Regions from separate parts of the Sinorhizobium arboris LMG 14919 genome, predicted to be linked through region 1. Evidence: riboswitches for the same ligand, from Rfam matches in the RefSeq annotation. Region 1 holds a riboswitch; each other region holds the start of a gene.

What was found. Region 1 has a riboswitch for thiamine pyrophosphate ahead of thiD (bifunctional hydroxymethylpyrimidine kinase/phosphomethylpyrimidine kinase). Riboswitches for the same ligand answer to the same signal wherever they lie in the genome.
Region 2: it holds a riboswitch for thiamine pyrophosphate, as region 1 does, so the genes downstream of both, thiB (thiamine ABC transporter substrate binding subunit) here and thiD (bifunctional hydroxymethylpyrimidine kinase/phosphomethylpyrimidine kinase) in region 1, are expected to answer to the same signal.
Region 3: it holds a riboswitch for thiamine pyrophosphate, as region 1 does, so the genes downstream of both, thiC (phosphomethylpyrimidine synthase ThiC) here and thiD (bifunctional hydroxymethylpyrimidine kinase/phosphomethylpyrimidine kinase) in region 1, are expected to answer to the same signal.

The regions. Positions count from the first base shown of each region.
Region 1 covers NZ_ATYB01000008.1:320,151-326,369, reverse strand. The annotation lists gene SINAR_RS0102225 (glycosyltransferase family 2 protein) at 1-72, shown strand, start outside; gene SINAR_RS0102220 (UTP--glucose-1-phosphate uridylyltransferase) at 88-993, shown strand; gene exoP (succinoglycan biosynthesis transport protein ExoP) at 1,048-3,408, shown strand; gene SINAR_RS0102210 (hypothetical protein) at 3,458-3,712, opposite strand; gene thiD (bifunctional hydroxymethylpyrimidine kinase/phosphomethylpyrimidine kinase) at 3,826-4,626, opposite strand; TPP riboswitch at 4,751-4,853, opposite strand; gene SINAR_RS0102200 (peroxiredoxin) at 5,067-5,726, shown strand; gene SINAR_RS0102195 (serine hydrolase domain-containing protein) at 5,844-6,219, opposite strand, start outside.
Region 2 covers NZ_ATYB01000014.1:3,165,559-3,171,777, reverse strand. The annotation lists gene SINAR_RS0126610 (M48 family metalloprotease) at 1-991, opposite strand, end outside; gene thiQ (thiamine ABC transporter ATP-binding protein) at 1,311-2,027, opposite strand; gene thiP (thiamine/thiamine pyrophosphate ABC transporter permease ThiP) at 2,024-3,631, opposite strand; gene thiB (thiamine ABC transporter substrate binding subunit) at 3,663-4,691, opposite strand; TPP riboswitch at 4,740-4,854, opposite strand; gene SINAR_RS0126585 (GNAT family N-acetyltransferase) at 4,988-5,470, shown strand; gene SINAR_RS0126580 (thiamine diphosphokinase) at 5,546-6,196, shown strand; gene SINAR_RS0126575 (ABC-F family ATP-binding cassette domain-containing protein) at 6,201-6,219, shown strand, end outside.
Region 3 covers NZ_ATYB01000008.1:1,244,382-1,250,600, forward strand. The annotation lists gene SINAR_RS0106410 (sugar-binding transcriptional regulator) at 1-363, opposite strand, end outside; gene SINAR_RS0106415 (thiamine phosphate synthase) at 434-1,039, opposite strand; gene SINAR_RS0106420 (thiazole synthase) at 1,036-1,809, opposite strand; gene thiS (sulfur carrier protein ThiS) at 1,812-2,009, opposite strand; gene thiO (glycine oxidase ThiO) at 2,006-2,983, opposite strand; gene thiC (phosphomethylpyrimidine synthase ThiC) at 2,985-4,820, opposite strand; TPP riboswitch at 4,919-5,030, opposite strand; gene SINAR_RS0106440 (aq_1923 C-terminal domain) at 5,237-6,219, shown strand, end outside.

The DNA of each region.
Region 1 (6,219 bases):
CATTCCGTCCCTCACGCCGCCCCCGTGACGGCGACGGCTGAACGATCCCCGCTGGGCAACGACCCTCAATAAGCAAAGGATGATACAATGGACCGTGCCAGGACCGTCAGAAAAGCCGTTATCCCTGTTGCAGGAAACGGAACCAGGTTCCTTCCCGCGACAAAGGCAGTGCCCAAGGAGATGTTGACGATCGTCGACCGGCCCGTCGTTCAATATGCCGTGGACGAGGCCCGCCAGGCCGGAATCGAACACATCGTCTTCGTCACCAGCCGCAACAAGCAGGTGATCGAAGATCATTTCGATGACGCACCGGAGCTCATCTCTTCGCTTTCGCGTTCGGGCAAGAGCGCGCAGATTTCCGAACTCGAGGCCATGCTGCCGGCAGCCGGCTCTGTCAGCTTTACCCGCCAGCAGGCCCCCCTTGGCCTCGGGCACGCGGTGTGGTGCGCGCGCGACCTGATCGGCGACGAGCCCTTCGCGCTGCTGCTGCCGGACATGGTCTCCTTCGGCGCGCGCGGTTGCGTGGCCGGCCTCATGGACCTCTATCACGAGGTCGGCGGCAACGTCGTCGGCGTCGAGCAATGCGCTCCCGAGGAAGCCTCGAAATACGGCATTGTCGGCAAGGGCGAGACGGTCCGGCACGGTTTCTCCGTGACCGAAATGGTCGAAAAGCCCGCCGCCGGAAAGGCGCCGTCCAACTATTATCTCAACGGGCGCTACATCCTTCAGCCGGAAATCTTCTCGATCCTGGCTCACCAGCCGCGCGGCGCCGGCAACGAGATCCAGTTGACGGACGGGATGCTGACGCTTTCGCAATCCCAGTCCTTCCACGCGCATCCCTATGAGGGCCGTACCTTCGACTGCGGTTCGAAGCAGGGCTTCATCGAAGCCAATGTCGCCTTCGCGCTTGCTCGTACCGATATCGGCGATGCCGTTTTCGAGACCGTTCGCGACATGGTTCTGTCTCACGAAAGCCGCATCCGGGCGGCATAAGCGACGGTTACGGGCAGTCCTGCAGGACTGCCCGTACAAGGACCGGAGAAAAAGATGAACAGAACGGCCCCCATGAAACAAAGAAGCGTTCCATTGAGCAGCATCATGCCCAGCGAAGAACAGTCGGACGGCTTTATCGACCTCGACCGGCTTGTCGCCGCCGTCTATCGCCGTGCCCGGCTTGTGGCCGCATTCGTCGTGCTCTTCATTGCGCTTGGAGCCGTTTATCTTCTTTTTGCCACACCCTATTACACGTCGATGACGCAGATCCTTCTCGATGAGAATCTGTCCAAATACGCCGAAGAAGAGCCTACCCCGGTAAACAGCCAGATGCTCGATACGCAGATTGCGAGTGCGGTCGAGATTCTGAAATCAGGCGAACTGGCGCTGCGCGTTGTCGACAAGCTCAAGCTTGCTGAAAACGACACCATCCTCAATCCGCCGCGCTCCCCGGTCGACATCGTCAAGGAATGGCTGAAGACGGCAACCGGGCTCTTTTCGGGTGGCCCCGAAGTCACGCCGGAGGCGGCGCGCAACGGGCGGCGGCAGAAGGCTGCCGCGATCATACAGCAATCGCTCGCAGTCGAGCGTGTTTCGCGAAGCTCGGTCGTGGCCGTGGCCTTTCGATCGAGCGATCCTGTGCTTGCGGCGACCATCGCCCGTGGATACGCCAATGCCTATCTGACCGACCAGTTGAACGCCAATTTCGAGGCGACCGAGCGCGCATCCGTCTGGCTGCAGGAACGGCTTACGGATCTGCAGCAGCGCTCGCAGGCCGCGGCGCTTGAGGTCGCACATTTCAGGGCCGAGAACGGCCTGACGGCTGCGCGCGGCGAGTTGATGTCCGAGCAGCAAATGGCCGACCTCAACAGCCAGCTCATCGTCGCCCAGGCGGACACTGCAAGCGCGTCGGCTCGCTACAACCAGTATAAGTCGATCGTGGATCAGGGTCCGGAAAACGCGGTGAAGAACGCCACCATTTCCGCGAAGGAGGGCGACAACTCGGTCATCCGCGACCTGAGGACGCGCTATCTTGCCGTCGGCAAGCGCGAGCGGGAAGTCTCCGACAACTTCGGCGCCGACCACCCGCAAGCGGTGTCGCTCCGCACGGAGCAGGAGGATGTCGCGCGGCAGATCTACCAGGAACTGCAGCAGCTCACTGCAAGCTACAGGAATGAATACGAGGTCGCCCAGTCGCGCGAGGAATCGCTCAGGAAGAGCATCCAGGGCATTGCCGGCAAGACCTCCGACGCGAGCGAGCAACTCGTGCAATTGAGGGAGCTCGAACAAAAGGCGGCGGCTCTGAAGACGCTCTATGAGTCGTATCTCGGCCGCTACGAACAGGCGACGCAGCAGCAATCCTTCCCGATCGCGAAGGCACGGGTCATCTCCGAGGCTGGCGTGCCGGTGTCGCCGTCGAGCCCCAAGAAAACCATGACCCTCGCTCTTTCGGCCGTGCTCGGCATGATGGTGGGCGGCGCTTACGCGGCGTTCCTCGAATTCCGCGAACGGACATTCCGTCTGGAGGGTGACGTGCGCTCGATCCTCGGCCATCGCTCGCTCGGCTACGTCCCGCTTCTTGGAACGCGCATGAAGAAGAAAGCGCAACTTGTCCATGCGCATTTCGGTTCGGTGAAGAGACCCGACGAAGCGGTGGACAGTACGATGCCGTTTCAACGCCTTTCGCGCATCGTCGTGGATGCGCCGCGGTCCACCTTCGCGGAGACATTCCGCAACGCCAAGCTTGCCTGCGACCAGATGCTGTCCGGCAGCGAGAGCCGCGTGATCGCCATAGCATCCGCCCTTCCGGATGAGGGAAAATCGATCGTTGCTGCAAACTTCGCCGCACTTCTGGCGGCAAGCGGCAAGCGGACCCTGCTCATCGATGCCGATATACGCAAGCCGGGACTGACGCAGATGATCACGCCCGCCCCCCGCACCGGTCTCGTCGAAACTCTGACCGGAGAAGCAAGCTGGCCCGCCGGTATCAAGGTAGACCAGCGCACCAAGCTCGCTATCCTTCCAGCCGGTGGCGCTTCGCATCAACGACATCAGAGCAACGAACTGCTCGCCTCCCCGGCCATGGCGAACCTCATCGAAAACGCGCGCAACGCCTTCGACTATGTCGTGGTCGATCTTGCTGCGCTCGCACCTGTCGTCGACGCCAAGGCCTTCGCGCCGCTGGCCGACGGCATCCTGTTCGTAGTCGAGTGGGGCATGACGCCTTCGCGGCTCGTACGCGATCTGCTCAACTCGGAACCGCTGATCAACTCGAAGGTGCTGGGCGTCATCCTCAACAAGACGGATATGAACGAGCTCGGCAAATACAGCGACTTCGACGGGGCGGAGAAATACCGTCACCGCTACGGCAAGTATTACATCGAGAATACGGTCACGGAAAACACCGCCGCTTGAGGCAAACGCGGCCGCGCCGCTTGTGGGCGCGGCCATTCGCTCCGTACCGTCAGGCCTTGCGGCGATCGAGACCCATGATCCAACCGGCTGCCATCAATGCAATGACCGCCGTCAGGGCCATGAGTGCCAGCGCATAGAAGAGCGAAAACTCGATCAGCGACGGCAGGATCGAAAGAGCACGCCGCGCCCTGCTTGGCGACCGCCGCCAATCCGGCAGGTCGTCACGGTTGAAAGCCTCAAGCCGGCGGATAAGAAAGTGCATATCGCGAGAACCGATTGCCAATCGCAGCCATGTTGAAAGCATGTTGCTGAAGAACAGTGGCTAGAGCGAGGCACCTGGAGCACTTCCAGAAAAAGTGTGTAACGGTTTGCCGTTGGAAGATAGGTCCTATCAAAGTCTTAGACCCTGATGCCGCCTTACTCCTCCCACCACCGATGGAAGTGATGGACGGGTCCGCGACCCTGCCCGATCTCCAGGCGATCGGCTGCGGAAATTGCGGCATGCAGATAGGACTTCGCAGCGCTCACCGCTTCAACCAGCGGCATGCCTTTCGCAAGGCCCGCGGCAATGGCTGCCGAAAGCGTGCAGCCGGTGCCGTGGTCGTTGCGCGTCTCGATCCGCGCAGCGGGTAGGCGGACAAGAGTATCTCCGTCGAAGAAGAGGTCCGTGGCCTCCGGATTCTCCAGGTGCCCGCCCTTGACCAGAACCGAGTGTGCGCCTGCCCGCAGGATCGCTTCCGCCTGGCGCGCCATTTCGGCCTCGTCCTCGGCGACCGCGCGCCCCGTCATGAGCGCGGCCTCCGCAAGATTGGGTGTAACGACGAGCGCCAGCGGCAATAGCTCTTCGATGAGCGCCGCGACGGCATCCGGGCGAAGCAGCGCATCGCCGGAAGTCGCCACCATGACCGGATCCACGACGGCCCGTTTCCCGAACCGGCGCAGTCCGTCGGCAATGGCGGCGATGGTTTCCCGACGCGAGACCATGCCGATCTTGACGGCGCTCACGTCGAGGTCGGAGAAAACCGCGTCTATCTGCGCGGACACGATTTCGGCGGAAACATCCTCGACGGCCGTCACACCCCTGGTGTTCTGGGCCGTGATTGCGGTGATGACGCTGGCGCCGTAGACGCCGAGCGCCGAAAAGCTTTTGAGGTCCGCCTGGATGCCGGCTCCGCCGCCCGAGTCCGAGCCGGCGATGGTGAGGGCAATCGCCGTCATGCGCCGCCCTCCTTCGCACGGATGATGCTTGCGTTGGGTAGTGCGGCAATGGACGTCATCGATCGATCTCCAGACGGGCTCATCACGGAGATCCAGGAAAGGCGATGAAAAGGCGAACTTGCCGCTGGCGGCCTTCTTCCGTTCCTACGCCGGCATGACCCGGATCAGGTTCAAGGGTCCGGCTCAACGCCATCTCAGCACCGTCTGGTGCTCCCCTCGGAATGCGTCATCTATGCGGCTGCGGCAGGGCGATGTCAACGCGTCCGCGAAAGACTTGTAAGACCTTTCCTTTTACGCCGGCCGGCAAAAAATATCGCGCCGATTGACAAGCTATGATGCTGTCATTCCTCCTGCCGCCGTCAATCGTTCGTTTCCTCCTCGAAAACGGCGACGATTGCGCTATTCTTAGCGAAATTTTTTGAGCTGAAAGGGAACAAGCCATGAGCCTGCGCATCAATGACACCGCCCCTGATTTCACCGCCGAGACGACACGGGGTCCGATCAATTTCCATGAATGGATCGGCGACGGCTGGGCTGTCCTCTTCTCCCATCCCAAGAATTTCACCCCGGTCTGCACGACGGAACTCGGCGCCATGGCCGGAATCGAACCGGAGTTTCGCAAGCGCGGCGTCAAAATCATCGGCATCTCCGTCGATCCGGTCGAAAGCCATACCAAATGGAAGAACGACATCAAGATCGCGACCGGCTTCGACGTCGATTATCCGCTGATCGGCGACCGCGATCTGAAGGTGGCAAAGCTTTACGACATGCTGCCGGCCGGCGCCGGAGACACGTCCGAGGGCCGCACCCCGGCGGACAACGCCACCGTGCGTTCGGTCTACGTCATCGGTCCCGACAAGAAGATCAAGCTGATCCTCACCTATCCGATGACAACCGGCCGTAACTTCAACGAGATCCTGCGCGCGATCGACTCGATCCAGCTCACTGCCAAGCATCAGGTTGCGACGCCCGCCAATTGGCAGCAGGGCGAGGACGTCATCATCACGGCGGCAGTTTCCAACGAGGACGCCATTCAGCGTTTCGGCTCTTTCGACACCGTGCTCCCGTATCTCCGGAAGACGAAACAGCCAACGGCATAGGATGCCGCGAGACCTCGGCCAGGTCCTTTGAGCGCGCTAAACAATGAGGTTTTGCGCGCCCTTATTGTATCTTCTTGATGCATCTCATTAGCAGCGGCAGAGCAGGACCATGCCGCCTCAATCCGCTTTGACGGCGGAGATGATTTCCGCCAGGACCCCATGCAAGGCGTCGCGATAGCCGTTGCGTGCCGAGGGGCCGCTTTCATCCGACGTCATAACCACAGTCAGGTTCAGGGACGGCACGATATAGAGCATCTGGCCGCCATAGCCCCATGCGTAATACACATCCTCGTCGCCGATCCGGCGCGTGAACCAGCCATACCCATAGCCGTCGCCGGTAAAGCGGGACTCCGTGCGCGGCCGCCAGGAAAGCTCGACCCAATCGGCCGGGACGACCTGCAGTCCGTCTGCGGTGCGGCCCCGGTTGCGGTAGAGTTCGCCGAAGGCAAGCAGCGATCGCGCGCTCATCGCCATCTGGTTGCCGCCGAGATAG
Region 2 (6,219 bases), on a different contig from region 1:
TCTGGAAACCCGCGGGCACGTCGAATCGAATGCCGAGCTGGCCATGCAGGAAGGTCTGTCCCCGGACATAGCCTTCCTGCGGGCTGTCGCCGTAGAGGATGCCGTCGATGCCGGCGAGATAATAATCGCGCCCGCGGTCGCCGCTCGTCCCCTCGGGGCCGAAGGCGCGCGCATGCCGGCGCGCAAGATCGACGCGCTGCGGCGCGTTGGGATGGCTCGACAGGAAGTCGAGGCTCTGGTCCGCCTCCGGATCCACAGCGCTGAAGCGGCTATAGGCGGCCATGGAATCGAGGAAGCGCGCCGCCGCATAGGGGTCGTATCCCGCCTCGCCCAGCATGCGGACGCCGATCACGTCGGCCTGCAGTTCCTGATTGCGCGAGAAGGCGGCGAGGCGCAGCTTTCCGCGGGCAAGCGCCTGTTTGCCGGCGAGGTCGGAGGAGAGCACCTCGGACACCACGCGGCTGGCGATCACCTCCGCCTCCTCGCGCTGTTGCCGCTGAATGCCGTGATTGGCCGTCACATGCGCCATCTCGTGCGAGAGCACGGCGGCCACTTCCGATGCGTCATTGGCAAGTGCAAGCAGGCCGCGCGTGACATAGAGATAACCGCCCGGAAGCGCGAAAGCGTTGATTGCCGGCGAGTTGAGAATGGTGATGCGGTAGGATTGCTGCGGGTTCTCAGAAACCGCCGTCAGCGCGCCCGTGATGCGGGCGACCAGCCGCTCGGTCTTGGCGTCGCGGTATTCGCCGCCGTAGCTCGCCACGATGCGCGGATGCTCGCGGGCGCCAAGTTGGGCGCGCGGGTCGTTCTTCTGCACTTCCTCGACGATTTGCGGATTCGAGGAGGGGGAAACGGTCGGCTCGTAGGTCTGCTCGATAACCGATTGGCATGCGGTCAGGAGCGTCGTGGCGGCCAATGCAACCAGCGCGCGTGCGCGCACGGCTCCATGCCGCCGCGGAAACCAGCCATTCATGACTGCCTGCCTTATCATGCCTCAGCCCGTCCCCATCCGCCGGCGCGACCGGCGGCTTAGAGCCATCATCGCAATCGGCGAAAAGTCCTACTTTTTCAGCCGGATGCGGTGCACCGGCGCGGGTATTTCAGCCAGGATTCTGCTGTATCCGATTTCAGCGTTGCCTGCCTAGCCGACCCCAGTAGAAATAGTTGCCCCGTGGTATCACGGCAACGGGTGCGCGAATTTTGCCAGGCACCCGCTGGTGTCTCCCGCGCCTCGCACAGCGCGGCGGTCAAATTGTGGCGGCCGGCGAATTTAGTTCTCTCCGGAATCGGATCGAAGCCGCGAACAGTGCTCATCCTTGATTGCCGAGGAACCGATTGATGGCAGCGAGATCGCGGCGTTCGAGAAAACGATCGGCCTCATCGTGAGCGACAATGCGGCCGCGGTCGAGAAAAAGAACGCTGTCGGCGAGCGACCTCACGTCATCGGGATGGTGCGTGATCAACAGTATGGTGTTGCCTTCCTCATCGTGCAGGTCGCTGATGAGCGCGCGCATTTCCGCCCGCAGGCCGGGATCGAGCGCGGCGAAGGGCTCGTCGAGCAAGAGCAGAGGGCGGTGTCTCACGAAAGCGCGCGCGAGGGCCACCCTCTGGCGTTCGCCGCCCGAAAGCGTCGGTGGCAGGCGCTTTCCAAAACCGCCGAGGCCTACTCGGACCAGTGCATCCTCGACCCTCTTCCGGTCGGAAGCATCGAGCCGCAGCGCCGGGCTGATGCCGAAGCCGACATTGGTGGCGACGTCAAGATGCGCGAAGAGGTTATGATCCTGGAAGATGATCGAGACCGGCCGGTCCGCCGGTGCGCGGCCGGTCATGTCCTCGCCGATGATTCGGACCTCCCCGCGCTCCGGTGGCTCGAAGCCGGCAATGATGTTGAAGAGGGTCGACTTGCCCGAACCGGAGGCGCCCGCGACGGCGACGATCTGTCCTGCGGGCACCGCGCAGTCGAAGGCGAGCGTCGTCGTTTCGAAGCTTGTTTCGACGCCCTTGAGGGAGAGAGCGATGGAACTCATGTGCTTTGGCCTTCGGGCGATCTTTCCTCTCCCGCCGTGCCGAGCACCGTCAGGACAAGGCAGATAAGGCCGAGGACCAGCGCGAGTCCGGCCGCATCCGCGGTGCGATAGCTGCCCATCCTGCTATAGAGCAGATAGGGGAGGGTAACCATGTCCTCGGAGCCGAAAAGAGCGACGGCTCCCAGATCGCCGAGGGACAGGGCCATGGCAAAGGAGAAGCCGACGAAAAGCGGTTTGCGCAGGCCGGGCCAATCGATCCACAGCAGGCGATGGAAACCGCCGATGCCGAGGCTTGCGGCAAGTTGCGCGGTTCGTGACGCATGCGTCGCCATGGCCGGAGCGAGCACCCGGTGGACAAAGGGGAGTGCCATCAGCGCGTTGATGGCGATGACGACCGCCGGCGCGAAACGGGCGACGTCGCCGAAAGGCCTCAGGAGAAGGAACCATCCGGCACCGAGCACGACGGGGGGCATGAGCAGGATGAAGGACGTGCTCGCGCCGATCCCTCCGGCAAAGAGGCGAGCCGCAGCCCCGGGGCGCCGCCGCGACAGCACGAGGCGCTCGGCGCGGATCATCAGCGCCGTCATGACGACCGACATCGTGGCGGAGACGAGTGCGATCGTCGCGCTCATGGCAAGCGCCCGGCGGAACGCCGGCTCGCCCAGGAGACGGATGAGGTCGGCCTTCGAGCCGGCATAGGCGATCGCCGCGAATGGCAGGCCGACGAGACTGACGGCGAGCAGCAGCCAAGCCCCGTCGGCGAGCCGCGACACGCCTGTTGCGCCGTCGAAACGCCGGATGGCTTTGCCGCTCGTCTCTCCCTCGCGAGGTGCCGGCGCGATCAGTTTCAGCACGAGAAGCAGCATCCCGGTGAGGGCGACCTGAAGCGCCGAAAGGGCGATTGCCCGCGGCGGGTCGAAGTCAAAGCGCAGCGCCTGGTAGATCGCCACTTCGATCGTGCTGGCGGCCGGCCCGCCGCCAAGCGTCAGCACGAGCGTGAAGCTGGTGGCGCAGAGCATGAAGATGAGCCCGGCGATGCCGGGAAGCAATCCGCGGATCACCGGCCACTCGATGAAGCGAAAGATGGCAAAGGAACCCATGCCGAGATTGGCGCAGCTGCGCCAGTATTCGGCTGGAATGCGCTCGATGCCCGCAAGCATCAAGCGTGCAGCAAGCGGCATGTTGAAGAAGACATGGGCGATCAGAATGCCGGAGAGGCCATAGATGCTGACCGGCTGCTCCAGCCCGGCCGCCGCAAGGACCCGGTTCACGAGTCCCTGCCGTCCCCAGATTTCGATGAGGCCGAGGGCGGCGACGAGCGCCGGAAGGCCGAGCGGCAGCGCCAGAAACCGCACCACCCATATCCGGCCAGGGAACGAAGTTCGGCGGGCAAGGGCCCGGGCCAAGGGGATGGCCAACAGGACGGATAGAAACGTCGACAGGCTCGCCTGCAGCAGCGTGAAGCGTGTGATGCGCCAGATGTAAGCGTCGAAAAGCGGACCAGCGCCGGTGCTGCCGGCCGACTGGGCGAGCAGGGCCGCGGCGGCAAGGCCGACGAAAAGCAGGATGCCGCCGAGAGCGAAGGCTCCGGCGACCACTGTCATCCTGCTTTCATTCGAGCCAGACAATCCGGCCTCAGTTCCTGCTCATCGCCGCCAGCCATTCGTCGATCCAGGCCTTGCGGTTGGCGGCGACTTCCTCGGAGGGAATGAGGAACGTCGTTTGCGGTTCGACGAGCTTGCCGAAGGCTTCCGGCAGAGGTTCCTTGGTCGCCGTCACCGGCATCATCCAGTTGGTCGTGGGAATGATCGACTGGAATTCCGGGCCGATCATGAAGGCCAGGAACTTCCGGGCGAGCTCCGGGTCTCTGGCATTCTTCGTCAGCGCCGCGACTTCGATCTGGATATAGTGGCCTTCCGCGAAGGGGGCCGCCTGGTACCGCTCGGTGTCTTCCGCGACCATGTGGTAGGCGGGTGAGGTGGTGTAGGAGAGAACCATTGGCGCCTCGCCCTTCGTGAAGAGGCCATAGGCCTCCGACCAGCCCGGCGTGACCGTGAGTACGCGCTCCTTGAGCTCTGCCCAGGCCTCGCCCGCCTTGTCGCCATAGACGGATTTCACCCAGAGCAGGAGGCCGAGGCCGGGGGTGGAGGTCCGCGGGTCCTCGATGACGATCTTCTTCGACGGATCGCCCTCAACGAGTTCCTTAAGGCTCTTCGGAGGGTCCTTCAGCGTCTCGGTGTCGTAGACCACGGCGAAATGGCCGTAGTCATAGGGAACGAAGGTGTCGTCCGAGAAGTCGCCCGGAACCTTGACGGAAGCGGTATCGATGCCGTGCGGCGCAAAAAAACCGGTCGACTTGGCCTCCGCCACTAGATTGGTATCGAGGCCGAGCACGATGTCGGCTTTGGACCCCTGACCTTCGAGCTTCAGCCGCGTCAGGAGTTCGACCCCGTCGGCAACGCCGACATAGTCGATCTTGCAGTCGCAGGTTTTCTCGAAGGCTTCCGCGACCTTGGCGCCCGGTCCCCATTCGGTGATGAAGCTCTCATAGGTGTAGACCGTCAGCGTCTTTTCCGCGGCAGCGGCGCTTGCGGAAAATGCCGCGATCGAGGCTGCGGCGATCGCAAGCCGGCTAAGAATTTTTCGATGAAGTGAACTGGACATTCCGCACCTCTCCCTGTCGTCGTTGTTGCCATGGGAAAAGCGCGTATCGATCCGATCGCTTCTAATCCCTCCGCCGGTATGAACCGGATCAGGTTCCGCGGGTTGGCTTGCAGCCTCTCAGCCGTGATCGCGAAAGCCGACCAGGGCACCCCGTTAGAGCAGCAGAAGATTTAGCTTTCGGCGGCGGCTTAGGCAAGCTGAGTTTCAGCACGGACGTTTGCCGTGCGCGTCGGGCGCGCTATTAAGAGCCAAACAATTGCCGGCCCCGTTTGTTCGCCGAAAGCGGAGATAATTCCATGCCAGACATGCTCGTCCGCCTTTATGCCCTTCCCGAGGGCCGTCCGTCCCGCCTTGATTCCGACATCCGTATCCGCCGGGCGCTTGCGGCAGAACGGCGGGTCGTCATTTCCTGGATCGAGGAGCGCTTCGGAGCAGGGTGGGCCGGCGAAGCCGAAGCCGCCTTCTCCTCGACTCCGACGCGGATCCATATCGCCCACCGTCGCGATCGAATCGTCGGTTTCGCCTGCCACGACGTCACCGCGCTCGGTTTCTTCGGCCCGACCGGAGTGGACGCGGCGATGCGCGGCAAAGGCGTCGGCGAGGCGCTGCTCGTCGAAAGCCTCTCTGCCATGCGTGCCGCCGGCTATGCCTATGCGATCATCGGCGGGGTGGGACCAGCCGAATTCTACGCCCGCGCCGTCGGTGCGGTGGAGATCGCCGGCTCGACGCCCGGCATCTATGACGGCATGCTCCCGGGTGATCCGGCGTCCGGAACCTGATCCGCGCCGCCCGCGTTGGCAAAACAGCCGCCGCCCCTTTTCCTTCGCCGCTGCTTTGCGCTATGGGCTTCTGCCATGACCCGTTCACCCTTTACCATTCTCCTCGGCGGTGCGCTGACGCCGACAGACCGGCTTGCTCGACAGCTCGAAGGCAGCCGGTTCGTCGCGGCCGATGGCGGCATGCGCCATGCAAGAACGCTCGGGATCGTTCCCGAGCTCTGGGTCGGCGATTTCGATTCCACGGACGAGGCGCTTCTGGCTGAGTTCGCCGGCGTCCCGCGGGAACGTCATCCGGCCGCCAAGAATGCGACGGACGGGGAGATCGCCGTCGAAGCGGCCCTTGAGCGTGGCGCGACCTCGCTCGTCTTCGCGGGCGGGCTTGGCGGCGCGCGCAGCGATCATGCCTTCCTCCACCTTCTCGGCACCGTCGCGCTCGCGGAGAGCGGTGTTGCGGTGATGATGACCTCCGGCGAGGAGGAGGCTTATCCGCTACTGCCCGGTTCGCGGGAGATCGAGCTGCCGAAAGGCAGCCTCTTCTCGATCCTCGGCCTTGCGGAGCTGAACGACCTGTCGATCGAGAACGTGCGGTATCCGCTGAAGGACTTCCATTTGCCCTTCGGCTCGTCGCGCACCATTTCGAACATTGCGGATGGTACGGTCCGCTTCACCCTGAAATCCGGCCGGGCCGTCATCCTCGCCCGACCCTATGATCTATCCGGAGCCTGATGCCTTGGCGCCTCCCATTCTGA
Region 3 (6,219 bases), 920 kb from region 1:
GCCCTTGTTGATGAGCTCCAGGAAAACCGAGGCCGCCACCACGGGCATCTCGACGGCCGGGTCCATGGCCTGCCGGTCCTCGGGAACGATCCAGACACTCGTCAGTCCCGCGGCGTCCTCCAGCTCGCGGGCAAGGACGTCGTCGGAGAAGAGTTCCGTCGACGTGGTGATGGTGACTATGCCCATCTCGCGCGCCTTGCGCAGATACATGGCGATGGAAGCACGCGAGATTTCCAGCCGTTGGGCGACTTCATCCTGGCGCAGGCCGTGCGTATAATAGAGCCAGGCGGCCTTGTGGATGATCTGATCGTTGGCACGAATCGGCATGGAGGTCTTTCGGACGGAAATCCTGACATAATTCATCACATGTGACAAATGTCAAGTGCCGCCGTCTTCGACCGATGACGGCGGCCGGGCCCCCTCGCGGGTAGAGCTATCGCCACGCCTCCGTCTTCCCTATCCACTCCTTCGTCCTTCCCTCCGGATCGGCGTTCCGCGTGATGTCCGTCACCACGGCGGCGCTGTCGGCGCCGTGGGCGAAGACGCCTTCGATCCGGTCCGGGTTGAGCCCGCCGATGGCGACGAGCGGCAGCCGGTCGAGACGCGCGCGCCAGGCGGAAAGCCGCTCCAGCCCCTGCGGCGCCCATTTCATTTCCTTGAGGATCGTCGGATAGATCGGCCCGAGCGCGACGTAGTCCGGTTCTGCCGCCAGTGCAGTTTCGAGTTCCGCTTCGTCATGGGTGCTGACACCGAGCCTGAGCCCGGCGGCACGGATGGCGGCAAGATCGGCTTCCGCCAGATCCTCCTGGCCGAGATGAACGAAATCGCAGCCTTCCTCTATCGCCGGCCGCCAGTAATCGTTGACGATGAGCTGGCAATGATGCGCGGCGCAGACTGCCTTGGCGACCCGTATCTGCCGGCGGATATCGTCCTCGCTCCGGTCCTTAATCCTGAGCTGGACGAGCCTGACGCCGAGCGGCACCAGCCGTTCGATCCATCGGGCGCTGTCGACGATGAGATAGAAGGGATCGAGCTTCACGAGAAGACTGCCTTTCCAATGACGGGGGTGGAGGGGACGGCCATATCGCGCGGCTCGAGCATGCCGGCGCCATGGGCCGCATATCCGGCGTCGATCGCCTTGGCGAAGGCCTCGGCCATGGCGGCAGGGTCGCCGGCGCCGGCGACGGCCGTATTGAGCAGCACCGCGTCGTAGCCGAGTTCCATGACCGTCGCCGCGTGCGACGGGCGGCCGATGCCGGCATCGATGATCAGCGGAATGTCGTGAAATTCGGCGCGCATGGCACGCAGGCCCGCAATATTCTGCGGTCCCATGGCGCTGCCGATCGGCGCGCACCAGGGCATCAGCACCTTGCAGCCCGCCTCCAAGAGCTTTTCGGCAACGACGAGATCGTCCGTGGTGTAGGGAAAGACCTCGAAGCCTTCCCCGGCGAGGATGCGCGCTCCCTCGACCAGCCCGAACACGTCGGGCTGCAGCGTGTCCTGGTGCCCGATCACTTCGAGCTTGATCCAGTCGGTGCCGAAAACCTCGCGCGCCATCCTGGCGGTCAGCACCGCCTCCGAGACGGAATGGCAGCCGGCCGTGTTGGGCAGCACGCGCACGCCGAGCTCGCGGATCAGCTCGAAGAAGGCGCCGCCCTGACGCCCGCCGGCCGTCTCCCGGCGGAGCGAGACCGTGACGATATCGGTTCCCGACCGCTGCACCGCTTCGGCGAGCACGGCCGGCGAGGGATAACGGGCGGTGCCGAGCAGAAGCCTCGACCGGATCTCTGTTCCATAGAATAGCGGCATCATCAGCCTCCCTGCATCGGCGACAGGATTTCGATCCGGTCGCTGTCCTGGAGCCGGTAGCTGGATCGGTCGCCCTTCCGGACAAGCTCGCCGTTGACGGCAGTCGCCAGCCAGTCGCCTTCGAAATCGAGGCGCTGCAAGAGTTCGGCGAGCGTGGCGGCCGGAAGCTCGTGTTCCTCGCCATTGACAGTCAGCTTCATCGGACATCTCCTTTGCGTGTCTCTTCGCCCAGGGCCAGCGCCGCCACCTCCCGAGCCATGGCGGGGGAGAGGAGAAAGCCGTGGCGATAGAGGCCATTGACGGTAATCGTGTTTTCGCGGCGAGAGGCCCGGGGCAGGTTGTCGGCAAAAGCGGGGCGCACGCCCGTGCCGGTCTCGACCAGGCGCGCTTCGGCGAAAGCCGGATGGAGCGCATAGGCGGCGTTCAACAGCTCCATCAGTGAGCGGGTGGTGATCGGCCCGGCGTCGTCGCTCTCGATCATCGTCGCGCCGCACATGAAGAGGCCGCCGCCGCGCGGCACGATATAGAGCGGAATGCGGGGATGCAGCATGCGTACCGGGCGCGACAGCGCCACCTCGTCCGTCTGCAGATAGGCCATCTCGCCGCGAACGCCGCGAAGCCCGTCGATCGCGCCGATCCTCGAGGCTCCGGTGCAATCGACGGTAAGCGCGAAACCATGCTCGTCCGTGTCCTCGCCGGCGAACGCGGCGCCGCGTACCACCAGCCCTTGCCGGAGCGTCAAAAGTGCCCGGCGGGGGTCGAGATGTGCCTCCTGCGGAAAGAACAGTGCTCGCCGGAAACGGCCGGCGAGGGCAGGCTCCAGCGCTGCGATCTCCTCCGCTTCGACCCAGCGGTGGCCGGAGGTGCGCGAAGCGAAGCGCTTGAGTTCGGCTGCATCACGCGGCTGTGCGACCACGAGCGTGCCGTTGCGATGGACGGAACCGGCAGGGAGCGCGGCATCCCACCAGTCGGCAGCGCCGAGCCCAAGCGTCAGGACGGCTTCCTCGGCGCTTTCGCGCTCGCACCAGGGAGCGAGCATGCCGCCCGCATACCAGGAAGCGGCCCCGGCGACGCCGGCAGCATTCTCGATGATCGTAATCTCGGCGCCGCGTGCGAGAAGCTCATGGGCGGCGGTAAGGCCGGCGACGCCGGCCCCTTTGATCAGCACGCGCATTTCATTCTCCGGCGCGCGCGCCATTGCTTTCGTCGAGCGGCATGTAGAGATCGCCGCCATCGCGATATTTCGCGGCCATCGCCTCCAGGCCCTCCTTCTGCGCCTCGGCGCGGATATCGTGGGAAATCCGCATCGAACAGAATTTCGGCCCGCACATGGAGCAGAAATGCGCGACCTTGTGCGCCTCCTTGGGCAGCGTCTCGTCGTGGAAATTGCGCGCGGTTTCGGGGTCGAGCGAGAGGTTGAACTGATCCTCCCAGCGGAACTCGAAGCGGGCGCGCGACAGCGCGTCGTCGCGGGTGCGGGCGGCCGGGTGCCCCTTGGCGAGATCGGCGGCATGGGCGGCGATCTTGTAGGTGATGACACCGGTCTTGACGTCGTTGCGGTCGGGCAGGCCCAGATGTTCCTTCGGCGTGACGTAGCAGAGCATGGCGGTGCCGAACCAGCCGATCATCGCCGCGCCGATGCCTGACGTGATGTGGTCGTAGCCGGGCGCGATATCGGTGGTAAGCGGCCCGAGCGTGTAGAAGGGCGCTTCGCCGCAGACGGCGAGCTGCTTGTCCATGTTCTCCTTGATCTTGTGCATGGGCACATGGCCAGGCCCTTCGATCATCACCTGGCAATCCTTGGCCCAGGCGATCTTCGTCAGTTCGCCAAGCGTTTCCAGCTCCGCGAACTGAGCCCTGTCGTTGGCGTCGGCGATCGAGCCGGGACGCAGGCCGTCGCCGAGCGAGAAGGAGACGTCGTAAGCGCGGCAGATGTCGCAGATCTCCTCGAAATGCTCGTAGAGGAAGCTCTCGCGATGGTGATGCAGGCACCACTTCGCCATGATCGACCCGCCGCGCGAGACGATGCCGGTGACGCGATCCACGGTCAGCGGGATATAGTGAAGTCTGACGCCGGCATGGATGGTGAAATAGTCGACGCCCTGCTCCGCCTGCTCGATCAGCGTGTCGCGGAAGACCTCCCAGGACAGGTCCTCGGCGATGCCGTTCACCTTCTCCAGCGCCTGGTAGAGCGGCACGGTGCCGATCGGCACCGGCGAATTGCGGATGATCCATTCGCGGATATTGTGAATGTTGCGGCCGGTGGAAAGGTCCATGACCGTATCGGCGCCCCAGCGCGTCGCCCAGACCATCTTCTCCACCTCCTCGGCCATGGAGGAGGTGACGGCGGAATTGCCGATATTCGCATTGATCTTCACCAGGAAGTTGCGGCCGATGATCATCGGTTCGGCTTCCGGATGGTTGATGTTGGCCGGAATGATCGCCCTGCCGGCGGCCACTTCCTGGCGGACGAATTCCGGCGTGACGAAGTCGGGAACCGAGGCGCCGAAGCTTTCGCCGTCTCGGGCGAGCGCCTCCTTTGCAGGCTTCCGGCCGAGATTTTCACGAATGGCGATGAATTCCATTTCCGGAGTGACGATGCCGGCGCGGGCATAGGCGAGTTGGGTGACCGCTTTTCCCGGCCTGGCCTTGAACGGCCGATGACGAACCGGGAATTCCGGCGTCAGTCTTTCCCCAGTCGCAAAGCCGTTATCCTCGGCCTTCACCGCACGGCCGTCGTAGCTTTCGACATCGCCGCGCTTGAGAACCCAGTCGCTGCGAAGGCGCTGCAGGCCCGCGTCGATGCGGATATCGGCGTTTTCGATCGTGTAGGGGCCGGAGGAATCGTAAACCGTGACCGGCGGCTCGCCGGAGGTCGGATGCAGGGCGATTTCGCGCATCGGCACGCGGATGTCGGGATGGATCTCGCCCGGCTTGTAGACCTTGCGGGATGCGGGAAGCGGTCCTTGCGTGACCGAGGGCGCCGCGGCGATTGGTTTGACTAGATTCATCTTGAGGCTCCAAAGTTTTCGCGTTGGAGACCCAGTTCTGAAGCCGGAAGGATGAAAAGACGTTTGGCCGACGGACCGCGGGTGCACGGATTCCTGGCTGTTGCACGTCTGCACCGTCCCTACGCCAGTATGAACTGGATCAGGTTCAACGGGTCACTGCGCGCGCTAGCAGTATCTCAGCCCCTTGCCGGGACCCCCCTGGTGAATGGCGCAATTAGGAACGGATATCGGCGCGGCGTCAAGATGGTTTTTGAACGGCCGCCTCCGGCGCGGTCGGGTCTCGGACGAGGAATGTCGGGCGCGTCGATCATCTGCTCCGGATTGTCCTCCCGCGATGCTTGCAAATGCAGCGCCTTACATCTAATCACCCGTCACGAATGAGGCGCCGTCAAGCGCATAGCGAAGGGACGATTGTCGTGGGGCAGATTGAGGCAGTAACGGGAAAAAAGAGACGCAAGGGGCTTTGGGCCGCAGTTGCGGTGGTAGCAATCACGGCCGCCGGCATGGCCGGTTACAAGACCGTCGTCGAAAATCGCGTGAGCAGGATGATCGCCGAGCGCGGGGGCAAGGCGGGCAGCGTCGAAGCGGATTTCCTGGGGCGCATTCATCTGCGCGACGTGACTTTGCCGCTGAAGGAGGGGGCGGAAGTTCGTCTCGCCGCGCTTGACGGCCGGCCCAAAATCCTCTTCCTCGAGGGCCAGCTGGAAGTAGGCGGCCTTGAACTCGAGAGCGCATTCGGCACAGTCTCCGTTCCCCGCGCGGTCGTCGAAGACGCGGATTTGGGCCCGAACACCTTGACGGAGATGTTCGGCGGGAGGAGCGGACTGTCCCTCTCGGAGCGGGTAGAACTCTTCGCGGCAAAACGCATTTCCGCCCCTGAAATCGTCTTCGCCCAGACCTTTGCCGGCACCGAGCAGAAGCTGGTCTACAGGGACGTGGTTTCCGAAGACATCGGCGGCGGGCGTATCGCCCGCTATTCGGCGAGCGGCGCCAGCTTCGAATTCGGTGCGGACGCTTCCGGCGGTGAGGATGCCAAGGCGAAGCGGCTGACGGGCTCCATGGGAAACGTCACGGCACAGGACATCGACGCCGCCTATCTGGCCCGACTCTATACCGAAAGGGCCGGCCCTGAGGACAAGGAGGCAAAGCCCGCCTATGGACCGATCTCCGTCAAAAACATCGCCTTCTCGGATGGTGAGGCGAGCTTCGGCTATGACGAGCTTCGCAGCGGCGGCTTCAGCATGCGGATGCCGGCCGAGCCGCTGCTCGACATCCTGAAAGAGCTGAAATCGGTCTCGGCGCCCGATCAATTGCCGCCGGCGGAACAACAAGCCTACTTCAATCGGGTTTTGTCGATTGCCGATATGACGGAGAAGGCCGACATGGAAATGCTCGGCCT